DNA from 3 places in the Exiguobacterium sp. s95 genome. Region 1 is predicted to be linked to each of the others. Evidence: riboswitches for the same ligand, from Rfam matches in the RefSeq annotation. Region 1 holds a riboswitch; each other region holds the start of a gene.
The links. A riboswitch is a leader RNA that binds a small molecule or an ion and turns the genes downstream of it on or off. The one in region 1 is predicted to bind thiamine pyrophosphate.
Positions count from the first base shown of each region.

Region 2: another riboswitch for thiamine pyrophosphate. It lies ahead of thiT (energy-coupled thiamine transporter ThiT); the one in region 1 lies ahead of KNP99_RS00865 (3-oxoacyl-ACP reductase).
Region 3: another riboswitch for thiamine pyrophosphate. It lies ahead of tenA (thiaminase II); the one in region 1 lies ahead of KNP99_RS00865 (3-oxoacyl-ACP reductase).

Region 1 is NZ_JACSMM010000001.1:166,654-171,776, forward strand. It holds gene adhE (bifunctional acetaldehyde-CoA/alcohol dehydrogenase) at 1-1,637, shown strand, start outside; TPP riboswitch at 1,786-1,886, shown strand; gene KNP99_RS00865 (3-oxoacyl-ACP reductase) at 2,024-2,776, shown strand; gene KNP99_RS00870 (LLM class flavin-dependent oxidoreductase) at 2,814-4,133, shown strand; gene KNP99_RS00875 (hypothetical protein) at 4,300-5,123, shown strand, end outside.
Region 2 is NZ_JACSMM010000001.1:778,352-783,474, forward strand. It holds gene KNP99_RS04270 (amino acid permease) at 1-551, shown strand, start outside; gene KNP99_RS04275 (thiamine diphosphokinase) at 769-1,368, opposite strand; gene thiT (energy-coupled thiamine transporter ThiT) at 1,371-1,931, opposite strand; TPP riboswitch at 1,996-2,102, opposite strand; gene rpe (ribulose-phosphate 3-epimerase) at 2,123-2,779, opposite strand; gene rsgA (ribosome small subunit-dependent GTPase A) at 2,781-3,686, opposite strand; gene pknB (Stk1 family PASTA domain-containing Ser/Thr kinase) at 3,723-5,123, opposite strand, start outside.
Region 3 is NZ_JACSMM010000003.1:258,234-263,356, forward strand. It holds gene abc-f (ribosomal protection-like ABC-F family protein) at 1-1,197, opposite strand, end outside; gene KNP99_RS08540 (DUF1002 domain-containing protein) at 1,479-2,360, opposite strand; TPP riboswitch at 2,549-2,654, shown strand; gene tenA (thiaminase II) at 2,729-3,430, shown strand; gene KNP99_RS08550 (sporulation protein) at 3,581-4,354, opposite strand; gene KNP99_RS08555 (class I SAM-dependent methyltransferase) at 4,453-5,123, shown strand, end outside.

The sequences.
Region 1 (5,123 bases):
GCATCGACGTCCCGAGCAACACCGTCATGCTCGTCGCAGAACTTGAAAAAGTCGGCTCAGAAGAACCACTCTCACACGAAAAACTAAGCCCTGTCCTTGGTGCGTATAGCGTCCAGTCAACGGAAGATGCGTTCCATGTCGCTGAACGGATGCTTGAAATCGGTGGCCTCGGTCATACGGCAGTCATCCACACGACGAATGACGACTTGATGACGACATTCGGAATGCGGATGAAAGCCTGCCGGATTCTCGTCAACAGCCCGTCAGCACACGGTGGGATTGGTGATCTGTATAACGAATTGACACCATCACTGACACTCGGTTGCGGCTCTTACGGGAAAAACTCCGTCTCTGAAAACGTAACGGCGAAACATCTACTCAATGTCAAGAAGGTGGCGAGACGACGCGTGAACATGCAGTGGTTCAAAGTACCGGAAAAGATTTTCTTTGAAAAAAATTCAGTCCAATACTTGAAATCGATTCAAGATGTCTCACGTGCGTTGATCGTCACCGATCAAGCGATGGTCGAGTTCGGCTACGCGGATAAAGTCATCCGCAACTTACCGGCAGGCGTCAGCTACCGGATCTTCGACCAAGTCGAACCGGATCCATCGGTTGCAACGGTTCAGACAGGAGCGCAAGCGATGCGCGACTTCAAACCGGACTTGATCATCGCCCTCGGTGGCGGATCAGCGATGGATGCAGCGAAAGGCATGTGGCTCTTCTACGAGCAACCGAACGAAACGTTCTCGAACTTACGTCAAAAGTTCCTCGATATCCGGAAACGGGCCTATAAATTCCCGGCGCTCGGTAACAAAGCGAAGTTCGTCGCGATTCCGACGACGTCCGGAACAGGATCTGAAGTCACACCGTTTACCGTCATCACGGACAAAGAGAAAAACGTCAAGTATCCGATTGCTGACTATGCATTAACACCAGACGTCGCAATCATCGATCCGGAATTCGTCATGACGGTCCCGGCATCAATCACGGCTGACACCGGAATGGACGTCTTGACACATGCGACAGAAGCCTTCGTCTCCGTCCTCGCGAACGACTATACGGACGGACTGGCGCTAAAAGCGATCAAGATGATCTTCGACTACTTGCCACGCGCTTATGCGAATGGTGACGATGCCGAAGCACGCGAAAAAGTTCACAATGCGTCAACGATGGCCGGAATGGCGTTTGCCAATGCCTTCCTCGGGATTAACCATTCGATCGCACACAAAATCGGTGGGGAGTTCCACACGCCACACGGTCGGACGAATGCAATTCTGATGCCACACGTCATCCGCTACAATGCAGCGAAACCGACGAAACTTGCTTCGTTCCCGAAATATGAATCATTCATCGCTGATGAACGGTACGCAGAAATCGCCCGTTATCTCGGACTACCGGCAGCGACGACGGAACAAGGTGTCGAATCATTAATCCAAGCGATCACAGAACTCGGACAACAGTTGAACATCAAAATGTCGTTCAAAGCCCAAGGCATCAAAAAAGCCGACTTTGAAGCAAAACTCGATAAGATGGCAGTCGATGCATTCGAGGATCAATGTACGACAGCGAATCCGAAAATGCCGCTCGTGACGGAACTTCGGAACATCATGGAACTTGCCTACGAAGGCGTATAACAGAGAAATAAATCATGGCAATCAAAAGAGCCTTGCTTCCGGTCGACGGAGGCAAGGCTTTCGTTCGTAATCAAAAGAGACACCGACAAAACTGTCCTGTCATTATTGACAGATATTTCTAAGACCGCTAAAGTGAAGGTAACTTGAATAGAATCACTAGGGGTGTTACTAAACTGAGATGAGTAGATACTCAAACCCTTTGAACCTGAACTAGTTCGTACTAGCGTAGGGAAGTGTAGACTCTAATAAACAAGCGAAGACCAGTCTGTCGGTTTTTTGTTATGTGATTATTTAGACGTGCGCAACTTTCCTTTTGGAGAGTTGCGCTTTTTTTGTTTACGACTTCGCTATTTAAGTTGCAAAAGACGATGAAGGAGTGGAAGACAGTGAACAGAACAGTGTTAGTGACGGGAAGCAGTCGGGGACTTGGCGCGACGATTGCAAGAGTATTGGTGAACAACGGGTTTAAAGTTGTGATTAATTATTATAAGAGCGAGGATGCGGCAGAGGAACTCGTAAATGAGCTCGGTGCAGAACATGCCATTGCCCTGTATGCGGATGTCACGAAGCGACAAGACGTCGAGACATTGATGCAGTTAGCGACAGCTCATTACGGACAAATCGATGTCGTAATCAATAATGCATTAGTCGATTTTAAGTTCGATCCGCGCGCTCAAAAATCATTCATCGATTTGGAATGGGAAGATTATCAAAAACAGTTGGATGGCACGTTGAAAGCAGCGTTCCACGTCGTGCAAAGTGTTCTGCCGCAATTCATTGAACGAAATAACGGCACCATCATCAGCATCGGCACGAATCTGTATCAAAACCCGGTAGTTCCCTATCACGAATATACGACGGCAAAAGCAGGGTTGATCGGCTTTACGCGTAATCTTGCATCAGAGCTAGGACAGTACGGCATAAACGTGAATGTCGTCTCCGGCGGCTTGTTGAAAGTGACGGATGCCAGTGCTGTGACGACCGCTGAAGTATTCGATTTAATTGCCCAATCAACTCCGTTAAAAAGAGTGACGACGCCGGAAGAGGTTGCGCAATTGGTCGCCTTTTTAGCGTCAGAAGCAGCCTCTGGCATTACCGGTCAAAATCTAACCGTAGATGGCGGATTGACGATGAACTGATGTCAGCGCTCAGGAGAAAGGAGTCAGGGACCTAAAGATGACGAAAACGAAGCAGTTAAACATCGGTGTTTTATTGTACGGCTGTGGCCATCATCAAGCGGCATGGTTAATGCCGGATTCTGCGATTGAAGAAATCGGGGAGAGCGGTTATTATCAGCGATTGGCTCAACTAGCGGAAGCGGGTTGCCTGGATGCTGTATTTTTTGCTGACAATCAATCTTTTCCTGCTGCAAACGCAACTGAACTACCGGCCTTTTGGCTCGATCCTGTAATCAATTTAACCGCTATTTCTCAAGTAACCCGCCATATCGGGTTAGTTTCAACGATATCGAGTACGTTTTCAAATCCGTATACAGCGGCGAGACAACTGTTAAGCCTTGATCACGTGACGAACGGGCGTGTCGGCTGGAACCTGGTTACGTCGATGACGGACTGGGAAGCGTTAAACCATAGTATGGATGCGCTCCCTGCAAGGGACGAACGGTATCAAAAGGCGGATGAATTTGCATCTGTAATGGAAAAATTATTTTTATCCTGGGATCGAGCTGATTTCCTTTCGAGCCGGACGGACAACCGGTTAATTGATCCTGAAAAGATTCAACCGATCCATCATAGCGGGACCTACTTCAACGTAAAAGGTCCTTCGTCTACACCGCGTAGTCCTCAAGGGAAGCCGGTGGCAATGCAGGCGGGTGCATCTGCCCAAGGGATTGCACTTGCATCAAAGCACGCGGATGCCGTCTATTCGGTGTCGTGGAATGTAAAGCAAGCGAAAGCATTCCGGGAAAGTCTACAGAAACAAATCAAAGAAAGTGAGTCACCGGAGCGGCAGATTAAAATCTTTCCTGGATTGGTTACATACGTCGGTCGAACCCGGGAAGAGGCGCTGGCGAAGAAAGCCGAACTAGATGAAAAATTACCGGTCGCGAATGCCTTGAAGCAACTGAGTTTCTTTTTGAAACAGGACTGTTCTGATTGGGATCTTGACAAAGAGGTGCCGTCCTTACCGCCTGTCGAAGCGTTTTCAGGACCCGTCGGACGCTATAAAACGATTCTTGAAATCATCGATGATACAAAGCCTACACTAAGAGAACTGTTAGGTTATCTGGCAGCTGGTGGGGGACACCTGACACTGATAGGTACACCGGAAGAAATCGTCGATCAGATGGAGCTGTGGTTTGAAATGGGTATCGCAGACGGATTTAATCTGATGCCGCCGTCACTCCCGTCAAGCTTAGAGGATTTTGTAGACCTGATCGTTCCTGAACTGCAAAAAAGAGGGTTGTTTAGAGAAGCCTATCAAGGGACTACGCTTCGGGAACATTTTGGTTTAGATCAGGTGGGCAGTCGGACGTGAAAAAAATCGTAAAGTAAGCGTTCCTGCCAATCGGAGTTCGGCGTCTGGGAAGTAGCCCGTTCGTCATGAACGGGCTACTTTTTGTATTTACTGCAGAAGATTCGTTTTCAAATCACCTGGAACAGGAATAACTATACAAACAATCTAGTCAAGGGGAGGCGCTTTTATGGAGCGGAGGCAACAGCGAAAGGAACGCTCGCATATGTTACGCAATATCTTGTTTGGTATAGGACTCGCTTGTATTGGTTTTCTCGTCCTGTTCGGTGTCATGACCGTTCTCGTCCAACAAATCGAGAAGTCTGCCGATTATCAGGCGTTCGTCGAACTGATGCAGGACACGGACGTCTCGTGGACGACATTGGAATTGACCCTCGTGTTCCTCCTGTTTTTCATCAGCGGAATGGCTGTCACGTTGCCGGAAGCCGTCAAAGAGGGATTGACGAATCAACTGATTGGCGCAAATGATACGGGGAACATCTTGTCGATTTTCGGAATCGATCTCAATCAAGTCTTGGAACCGCTATCCTTCCGCGCCGAATATGGCAGTCCCTTCTTATCGATTTTCGGAATCGGTCTATTCCTAATCTTATTCTTAGTTTTACGGATCGGCGCAACGCGTGTGACCTGGACGATTCGAACAATCAGCTTTTTAGCGGCGAGTTTCGTCTTGTTTGCATTTACGTTCAACACAGCACTCGGGATTGATGTGCTGACAATTGATCAAGCGACCGTCTGGAACGGAATCTTCATTTTACTCTTTTTGACAGGTCTGTTTTATCTCGCGTTTTATCCACGACAACTGTCCGGTATGTCAGCCGCCTCCCGTGCTGCGATCATTATCCTGATGGTCGCAAGTAGTGCACAACTGTTCTTTACGGTGACGGATGAAGCGAAATATGAGGGGGACGCCTCGACCCGGACGTGGTTGACTGTTTCGAGTTTAAACGCAGGCAGTGACGGCTGGTATGATTTGATGCACGGCAGTCAAGT
Region 2 (5,123 bases), 610 kb from region 1:
TTTTGACGGCACTCTTATCCGTCGGAAACTCTGGACTGTATGCTGCGACACGCATGCTCTGGTCGATGTCGCAAGAAGGCATGATTTCAAAGAAACTCGCCATCGTCAATCAGCGGGGTGTGCCGATGCGCGCCTTAACGTTCACGATGCTGTTCGCGATGTTATCCTTATTGACGGCATTCTTCGCAGAAGATACCGTCTTCATCTGGCTATTATCCATCGCCGGTCTCGGAGCACAAGTCGGTTGGATCTCGATTTCCGCTTCGCAAATCGCTTTCCGACGCCAATTCATCAAGGCAGGACACACGCTTGACGAACTGAAGTTCAAAACACCGTTCTTCCCAGTCTTACCCATCCTCTCATTCTCACTCAATCTGCTCGTCTTAATCAGTTTGGGTTTTCAAGCCGATCAACGCGTCGCCTTATATCTCGGCGTCCCTTTCTTCCTACTGACATGGGCAAGTTACCATCTTTTCGTCAAAGGAAAACATATCGCTGCAAAAAGCGAACAACAAGCAGCCAGTTCGACACTTCAAAACGAACAACGATGACTTGTTATCTGGCCCTGGATACACCGGGTGCCGGAATCCGTTGAACTTAAACAGTCGACTGACTAATAAATCAAAACGCCGATGCTTCCGTTTTACATACGGAGTCATCGGCGTTTGCCATACCTATCTTTTTGTTCATGACGTCATGACGTGTACTTGAAGAACGCATGTCCCGGTCGCATCAGCGAGATATGATGGAATCGCGTCTATCGCGTTTTTATTTTTCATGCGTGCGCAGGACGAGGACTTCCCCTTCGACGACCGTCACTTGCGCAACACCAACCCACTCATTGCTGACCGTCAGCGAACCACCGACCGGAACAGGATGCTCCGTCAAGGGGTATTTGACGCCGCGTAACGTCAAGTTCGACGGGACAAGGGGAATGAATGACAGGTAATGATACCCTTCAGACGCGAGTTCGTACTGACCGGTTTTCCAGTACCGGACATCCTCACGTTTCGTCACGAGTCGTGCCATCGGAAATTGTTTTAACAAATAGACGTTCTGTAGCGTCATGTCGAGCCGACCACCCGTCGCACCAAAGATGAGTAGTTCAGCACCTGCAGCCTGTTCGGTAGCGTAACGTAACGCTAGTTCTAAGTCCGTTTCATCTTTTTCTGCCGGATGAAGCAATCCACCATCCGGAACGTATCCGAGCGAATCAAAGTCACCGATTGCCACATCAAAATCAAGTCCTTGCTCCACTAATGTCGCAATCCCGCCGTCAACACCGATAATCATCGTCTTGTCTTTCACGAATGGTGCGAGCGTCGGGACGTCTTCTACCGGTCCTGCCGCAACGATTAAAACTCTCATCTTTAAATACCGCGAGCGGAGTAACGTAAAAGACGTGGTGCTGTCGTAAGCAAAATACCTGCAACGACCCCACATAAAACGTACGACGGAGCCATATACGTCGCGTTATAAATGAACGAGTAAGGAACGACTGGTCCTTTGGCATACTCTGCAAAAAAGACGATTCCACTGATGACATGACAGATGTAACGTAGACCGGCACCTAACAAGGTCGCAAACAAAACAATCGTCATGAGACGCTTTTTTTGACCTTCTGTTGCTGCTTTTTTGACTTGGCCTGCAAACACTCCACTCAAACCGACGACACCATATGCAAGCGTATAGTCAAGCAGCGGTTGGACGACCGTCAAGACTTGCGGAGCGAACATCAATTGAATCGTTCCGACGAGCGCACCCGTGATGACACCACCAACGACGCCGTGACGAAAGGCCATGACGAAAATCGGTAACATCGCTAAGCTGATGGATCCGCCTTGTGGCATTTTGAACGGAATCAATAAATCAAATACAACACCGAGACTCGCGAAAATCGCAATCTCCATTAACATTTGTAATCGTTTCATACTGTGTTCCTCCTAAAAATAAAATAATGATGACAACAAAAAGGCAGTACGACGGACGCCGTACTGCCTGCGTGCGCCACATCCCTACGTCCGTCTGAACGGAACAGGTTCGAAGGGTTAAAGTCTACTCACTTCTCTCAGCCGCTTGACGCGACACCCCTTGCGGTCAAAATTTAATTGTCTTGGCTCTATTATACGTGAGCCGCGTTTCGAATACTAGTGATGGCTTCCGCATAGTCTGGTGCATTGTAGATTGCAGAACCTGCGACAAGGACGTTTGCCCCATTGTCGATACACAGTTTTGCCGTTTCCGCGTTGACACCACCATCGATTTCAATTTCGAACGTCAAACCGCGCTCTGCTTTGATCATCGCCAATTGCTTCAGCTTCGTCATGACGCTCGGCAAGAAAGCTTGTCCGCCAAATCCTGGATTGACCGTCATCAACAAGACCATGTCGACTTCTTCTAGGACATGTTCAATCGTCGACAGTGACGTGTGTGGATTCAGCACGACGCCGGCCTTTGCTCCAGCCCCTTTAATTTGTTGCAAGACACGATGGACATGATTCGTCGCTTCGACATGGAAGGTGACGATATCCGCTCCTGCCGCTACAAACGCTTCGACGAAGTTTTCTGGTCGATCGATCATTAAATGAACGTCAAGGACCATGTCCGTCTTTTGACGAAGACTACTGAGGACGGGTAGACCAAATGAAATGTTCGGGACGAACTGGCCGTCCATGACGTCGAAATGGATGTAATCTGCTCCTGCCGCCTCGACAGCTTTAACGTCTCGTTCTAGGTTGGCGAAATCTGCTGATAAAATAGATGGTGCGATTTTAATCATTTCAATACCTCCGCGCTCGATTCTTGATTTCCTCTACAAACATACCATAATTCGTATAGCGTGAGGACATGATTTCTTCTCCCTCAACTGATTTTTTGACAGCACAGCCTGGTTCGTTTAAATGCAGGCAACCACGGTATTTGCACGTATCTTGCCGTGCGACGAATTCCGGAAAACACCAACGTAATTCTTCGATTTCCATCTCGTGTGGAAAATCGAGGTTCGAAAACCCTGGCGTATCAGCAATCAAGCCCTCTGCAAGCGGAATTAACGTCACATGACGCGTCGTATGTCGTCCGCGTCCGAGCGATTTCGAGATGTGGCTCGTCTCGAGATCGAGCGTCGCATCGAGCGCATTCAACAATGAACTTTTTCCGACTCCCGACTGTCCCGCGAGCACACTTGTTTTTTCCTTGAGTAGCGGGCGGACTTCCTCTACCCCTTCTAGCGTCTCACTCGACGTCTCAATCACCTGATAACCGATTTGTCGGTAACCGGCAATCGCCGTCCGGACTTCTGCTTCCGCTGTTCCTTGCAACAAATCCATCTTCGTCAAGATAATGATAGGTTGAATCTCTTTTGCTTCGATTAAGACTAAAAATCGATCGAGCAAATGGGCTGAAAAGTCCGGTTCTGCTGCTGAGACGACAAGCAACGCTTGATCGATGTTTGCGACCGGTGGACGAACCAGGAAATTTTGCCGTTCCTTCACTTCTAAAATGTATCCAGTTTCGCTTTCGATATGCAATACGACCTCATCTCCTACAACAGGACTGATACCACGTTTTCGGAAGTTTCCCCGAGCGCGCGATCGCACCTCGCCCTGCGTCGTCATGACATCATAAAACCCACCTTGTAGACGAATGATCGTCCCGTCCCGATTTTCTTCGATACGATTTTCTGCCATCCCATGCCCTCCTTCAATTTGCGGTTCGTAGCACACTCATTGTTCTGCTTTCGCTTGTTTATAGGTAATCGTTTTCGAGCGATACACTACATCATCTTTATAAATTGTGATTTTTCCTTCTTCGCCCGGATCAATCGTCACCGGAACATCAAATGTTTCATCACTGTCAATCGACTCTTCAATCACCGTACGTTTCCCTTTAGCATCATCCGTCTCGATTCGAATGACTTGCCGCGGCGGATCTTCATCCCCTTCACCTACAGCATCGTAGGCTACTTTTTCCGGGAAGGTCGCCGTCACGGTTTGTTCTTCCTCCCCTTTTGAAATAAAGACCGTCACGGAATCGTTCGGCTCGACTTTGACACCCGCTTGCGGAAATTGACGAATGACTTGGTCCAGTTCGACTTCACTCGAAAATTCTTGTTCGAATGTACCGTCGAGACCTGTCGCGTCCAAGTACGCTTTTGCTTCAGCACTCGACATGTTCGTCAAATCCTTCAATTCAAACGCTGACGAACCTTCGGATACCGTGATTGTAATCGTCTGTTCCTTTGCAATCACTTCTGTTCCGGCTGAAATCGATTGCCGGATGACATTGCCTTGTTTGATGTCTTCCGACTCTTCTTTTTCGACATCTACTTTTGAGAACCCAGCATCCTTCAAGATCGAGGTCGCTTTTTTCTCTGTTTCGTCCGTTACATCCGGCACTTCGACCGGATCACTGCCCGTAGAGACAACAAGATTGACCGTCGAACCTTTTTTGACGGTCACTTTTGCCCGCGGTGCTTGACTGATGACAAGTCCTTCATCAATCGTATCACTCGATCGCTTAGTCGATTCGACGATAAAACCGAGTTTCTCAAGTTGTTTTTCGGCCTCGTCCGCATCTTCTTTTGCGACATCCGGCACAACGACTGTCGGATCCGGCCACATCGCGAACGTTGTCGCGGCACCTCCGAGTAGGAGGAGGAATACGAGCACAATCCACCATCGCTTTTTTTTCTTTTGCTTCGGTACAACTGTCGCGACCGTAGCTTCTTCTTCCTTGACCGGAGTTCCGGACGGAGCCGAGACTGGACTTAACACCATCGTTTGCTCCATCGGATCTTCCCCGCGAACCCCTTCATCTGCTCGTTCAACAGATAATGCCGTCACCATATCTTCCCGAAATTCAGCAACGGATTGTTGCCGATCGTGCGGGGCCTTCGCTAGTGCCTGCATGATACAGTTTTCTAGCGCTTGCGGCACGGAAGGATTCAAGACGGATGGCCGCCGCGCTGTATCTTGCAAGTGTTTTAATGCCACGGCAACGGGTGAATCTCCTTCGAACGGGACGTGTCCTGTCACGAGTTCATAAAGGACAGCACCGAGCGAATAAATATCCGATTTTTCATCGGCAAATTTTCCTTTTGCCTGCTCAGGTGAGAAGTAATGCAC
Region 3 (5,123 bases), on a different contig from region 1:
CGATAAAAATCCGACCTGATTTGACGGACCACGCGTGACACGTCCGTTCGTCGGCTGGAGTTGTCCAAGTAAGACACGTAATAACGTCGTTTTCCCACTTCCGTTCGCACCGACGATTCCAATCCGGTCACGTGCCGCGGCTTCGAAATCGAGCGACGCGAACAACTTCCGGCCGGCGACGGAAAGCGTGACATCCTCAAGACGGTAAACGATTTGACTGAGTTGCCCTTGCGACGAAAAGCGGATGTCAGGCACCGCTTTTTCCAGGAGCGGCCGTTTGAGTCGCTCAATCCGTTCGAGTGCCCGTTCCATGGCTTTTGCTTTTCGGAACAGTTTTTCGCTTGGCGGAGAGGCTTCATTTGCCCACTGGCGCAAGCGCCGAATCGCATCCTTCATCTGTTTGATTTTCTTTTGTTGTTCCGTGTAGGCGTGGAATTGTTCGAGGAGCAGGCGTTCTTTCGCGACCGTGTACGCCGAATAATTTCCTGGGTAGATTGTCAGTTCACCATCTTCAAGTTCAGCGATCAAGTTGACACTTGCGTCAAGAAACACGCGATCATGCGAGACGATGATGACAGCGCCCGGATAACTGTTTAAAAATTGTTCGAGCCATTCGATTGCTGCGAGATCGAGGTGATTCGTCGGTTCGTCGAGAATCAACAAGTCTGGTTCCACCAGCAGCATCCGGCCGAGGCAGATTTTCGTTTGTTCGCCACCACTTAATTGAGAAAAGGGACGTGTCAGCAAGGCATCGAGGTGGAGTCCGTTAATCATGCGCTGGATTTTCGAGTCGAGCAGGTAACCGTCCTGTTGTTCGAATTGTTCGGTCACACGCGTATACTCATTTAGCACATCGTCCAGGTGGTCAGCACTTGCCATTTGTTGTTCAAGCTGATGCATCGTCGTCCGTAAGGCGACGATTTGGGCAAATGCGGTCCAGAGAACATCAAGGCCCGTCAATTCTTCTGCGAACTGTGGAATTTGAGCCAAATAACCGATGGAAAGTCCTTTTTTGAGATAAAGGGTTCCGCTGTCCGCTGTTTCGAGTTGCGCGATTAAACGCAGTAACGTGGTTTTTCCGGTTCCGTTTCGACCGATCAATCCGATGCGGTCAGCTTGTTTAAGATAGAGCGAGACATCGGTTAAGACGGATGCTCCCCCAAATTGTTTTGTCAGGTGTTGGATGTCGCAAATCATGATCAGTAACTTCCTTTCATGCGCATCAAAAAACGGAGAACGCAAATAGCGCTCTCCGTTTACCGTAAAAGGTGCGCTTTGCTTTATTTTTCAGATGGATGTTCCTAAGAAAAGGGCAGACTCGTCCTTTAGAACGCCATTTCATGAAAAATCGCGCGCAACAGATAAAGTTGTTCCATCAACCATTGCTTACACGCAGCAAAACCCATCTTTTACACCACCTTTTCGTTTCGATAAAGTTAGTTTACCATGTTTTGAACTGAAAATGAAATCGTTTTCAGTTACTTGAACAGTCCGGAAATCGAGTTAAAGAACTTACTTAAGCCGTCAAACAGTTTTGCAAAAAATCCTTTCGTTTCTTCGGAGGTCGCGAACGCGTGGATATCTTGCCCGGCACCCTTTAATCCGGTCTCGATTTGTCCCCAGTTCAAGTCAGCTTTCTCCATTTGACTGAACAATGACGTCAACCGCTCCATTTGGGCGTCCGACAACTGGATGTTGTTATTTTGAATGACTTGGATGATGACATTCTCGATATCGACTTTGGTTTTCGGCTTTTGTTTGGCGATCTCTGCTTTGATTTCATTCATCAGTTCGGCGACTTTGTCCGTCCCGACCGTTTTTCCGACATCGGAAGTGACCGATAACTCTTGTTGGGCTAAATCTTTTCGTTCATCCGTCAATTTAATGCCGGTCTCAGCCGACGTTTGATCGTATGCTTTCATGATCCCCGTCAAAGCAGAGGTCCCGGTGACTTTATAAGGGGAAGTGATTGTGATGTCGGCGTCCGTTACGCCTGCAGTGACGAGCGCGTTCAAGTACATGTCTTTTGTTACCCAGGTAATGTTTTCGGTCGCGACAGATAAACCGTCGCCTTTTTCAGCGAGTTCGATTTTTGCGGAAGAGTACATATTGCCGCCGAGTTGCGATTGGGGAACGTTTTTCCCTAAATATTTTTCTTCATCCGCTGCCGTGGCGATGACGGGCGTAATGCCTTCCGGCGCATTCAATCGGGCGAGTACCCAGGCTTTATCCTTTGCCCCGAGCGATTCACCAAGCGTGATGATTGTTTTATCGACGACTTGCTCTGCTGAAGCAGCAGTCGGTAGAAGTAAACTTGTCGCTAAAAGCGTCGTGGTCATGATTTTTGTTGCTTTATTCATAGTATAAATCCTCCGAGTATAGTAGGTAGTATCAGGTGCTAATTTCATTGTAAGTGACGTCTTCCAGAACGGAATCGGTCTTGAGGCGGAATGAACCGCCCACCTCGTGTCCCTAATCCTATACTACATTTCATTATAAAATCCTGATCATGTGACTGAAAAAATGATATAGTGAAGAGGAATTAAATAATGACCACTAGGGGAGTCGGTAGGCCGACTGAGACGACGAAGACGTTCGGACCCTTTGAACCTGATTAAGTTTGGACTTACGGAGGGAAGTGGCGTGAATATCTCTCTTGTTGTCTCTTCACGTCATGCCCTGTTCGTAGGGTGTGGCGTTTTTTGATTCAACAAAAGGGGGAATTAGGTTGAAATTCAGTCAAGAAATTCGGCAAGCCGCAAAAACATATTGGGACAGCAGTTTTTCCCATCCATTCGTCACAGGCATTGGTGACGGGACGTTACCGCTCGAAAAATTTCGACATTATGTCATGCAGGATGCGTATTACTTAAAACATTTCGCAAAAATTCAAGCCCGGGCCGCCTCAAAGGCAACGGATTTTGCGATGATCGCGGAACTCGCGGAACATGCGACATCGACCTATGCGGCTGAGCTATCACTCCATCAATCGTTTTTTGAACCGCTCGCTATTACGGAAGCGGATTTAGCAGCGTTCGAACCGGCACCGACTGCGTATGCCTATGTCTCACATATGCATCATGCGAGCGAGGGGACACTCGGGGAAACGATTGCAGCGATTTTACCGTGTTACTGGCTTTATTATGAAGTCGGACAACAACTGTTGACGAAGTCACCGGCGTCACCGATTTATCAACAGTGGATTGCAACATACAGCTCGGAATGGTTCGAACGGGTCGTCTTTGAACAGGTCGACCGGCTGGATGCTTTGGCGGCGCAAGCGACTGAAGCAGAACGGGAACGGATGAAACACCATTTCGTCAGAAGCTGTTATTACGAATTGATGTTTTGGGAAATGGGCTGGACGGAAGAAACGTTTGAACGTCTCTTTACACAAGTTACGCGTCAACCAAAAGTAACGAAACGATAAGTACAGCTTTAGCCGCTGTTGATCAGCGCGATCAGACGGCAGACTGCACAAAACCTGAGCAATTTTCAGCTTTCGTAAAGAAAGTCATGGCAATCGCTCAGTTTTTTTTGTTGGTGGATTACAGGCATGATGAAAATTCTGGTAAGGAAATCAGCTGTACCGTTCAATCAAATCGTTTAATTGTTGTTTGACGGCGTTTCGGTCCATCAAATCGTGGTTCGATAAGGATAGCTTCGTCATCGTCTCATCCGCACCCGCCATCTCACTGAAGAGCGAACCTAAGTCGTGGGCACGACGGTCGATTTGCAAGACGATGTCGATGCCGGTACGGTCTTGGAGCATGATGAGTTCGACTTCATCGAGTTTATGGGCGAAGTACGTATTGCGTGCCGAATACTCGAGTTCCTGGGCGATCGGTAAATCCTTCCGGTAACGCCCGGGAAGTTTTTCCGTGTCCGCTTTCTTGAGTCGGAAACCAAGTTCTTCCATCGCTTCTAAGATAACGGATTGGAGGTCATTGGCTTGGACGATGATGGCGTCCCGGTCTGACGGATCGACCGCCTGGGCGATATCGAGACCCGTTTCAATCCATGACTTCGATTGACTGACCGAGAGCGGCGTATTGAATGGTACTTGAAGCGTAAACGGAATTTCGCGTTCGACACCTGCTTCAATCGTAAAGGCGGCTTCGTTTAGCGAAAAACGATCGAGTGTGAACGTCGTAAATGTCGTGCTGTCCCTGACTTCTTCTTTATATTGTGTATTAAACGCTAAATAAATCCGATCGATTTCTTGGTCGACATTGCCGCCTTTAATATGGACGGTTCCGTGAATCTGTCCGCCTGGCTCACAGCGTTCGCTGTCGAGTCGTGTATCGACTGTGGCGGCACCGATTCCGATTTGTGATAAAAGTTTTTTGAACATCGTTCGTTCCTCCTTTAATGATGAAGCTACCTTACTTGTCGAATAGGGTGGAATTTGCTACAGTTTCGAAAGAACAATCAGAAAAGGACGGGACTACAGTGGAATTACACCAAGTAAAAGAATTACTCACTCAAAAGCTCGAGGCTGCTGCTCTCGTGCATGCAACGATTAGTGGTCCGCGCCAAAAGTCGAATGATCTTCGAAGAATCAAACTAAAACCGATTCTATTGAAAGATACGTATGCAATCCAGTTAGAGTTTCAATATGAACGGATAATTAAACACGAAAATTTGTCGGTTGATGAATTTTTAGAACGACTCGACGGATTGATGGAGGAATTCCGTCAATTTTTATTCCGTTTCGAGACGGAAGAAGTTCAGTTCCAGTTATCCAAAAAAATGAAAGTATCGTTAAAAACAACGCAACAGTCACCCCTGCAAGCAGAACTGTCACATAACCGTAAAAAAAGTCATCTCCTTGAAGATGGTGTCGTCGTTCCGTTTTTAGTCCGACTCGGTGTCATGACGGAAGACGGACAAGTCAAACGGCAAAAGTACGATAAATTTAAACAAATCAATCGGTTCCTGGAGTTCGTCGAAGATAGTATTTCCGCGTTACCGACAGACCGAACGTTACGGATTCTTGATTTCGGTTGTGGAAAATCGTACTTGACGTTTGCCTTGTATCATTATTTAAGTGTCGTCAAAGGCTTCGACTTGAAAGTGACCGGACTTGATCTCAAAAAAGAAGTCATCGAAGAATGTACAGC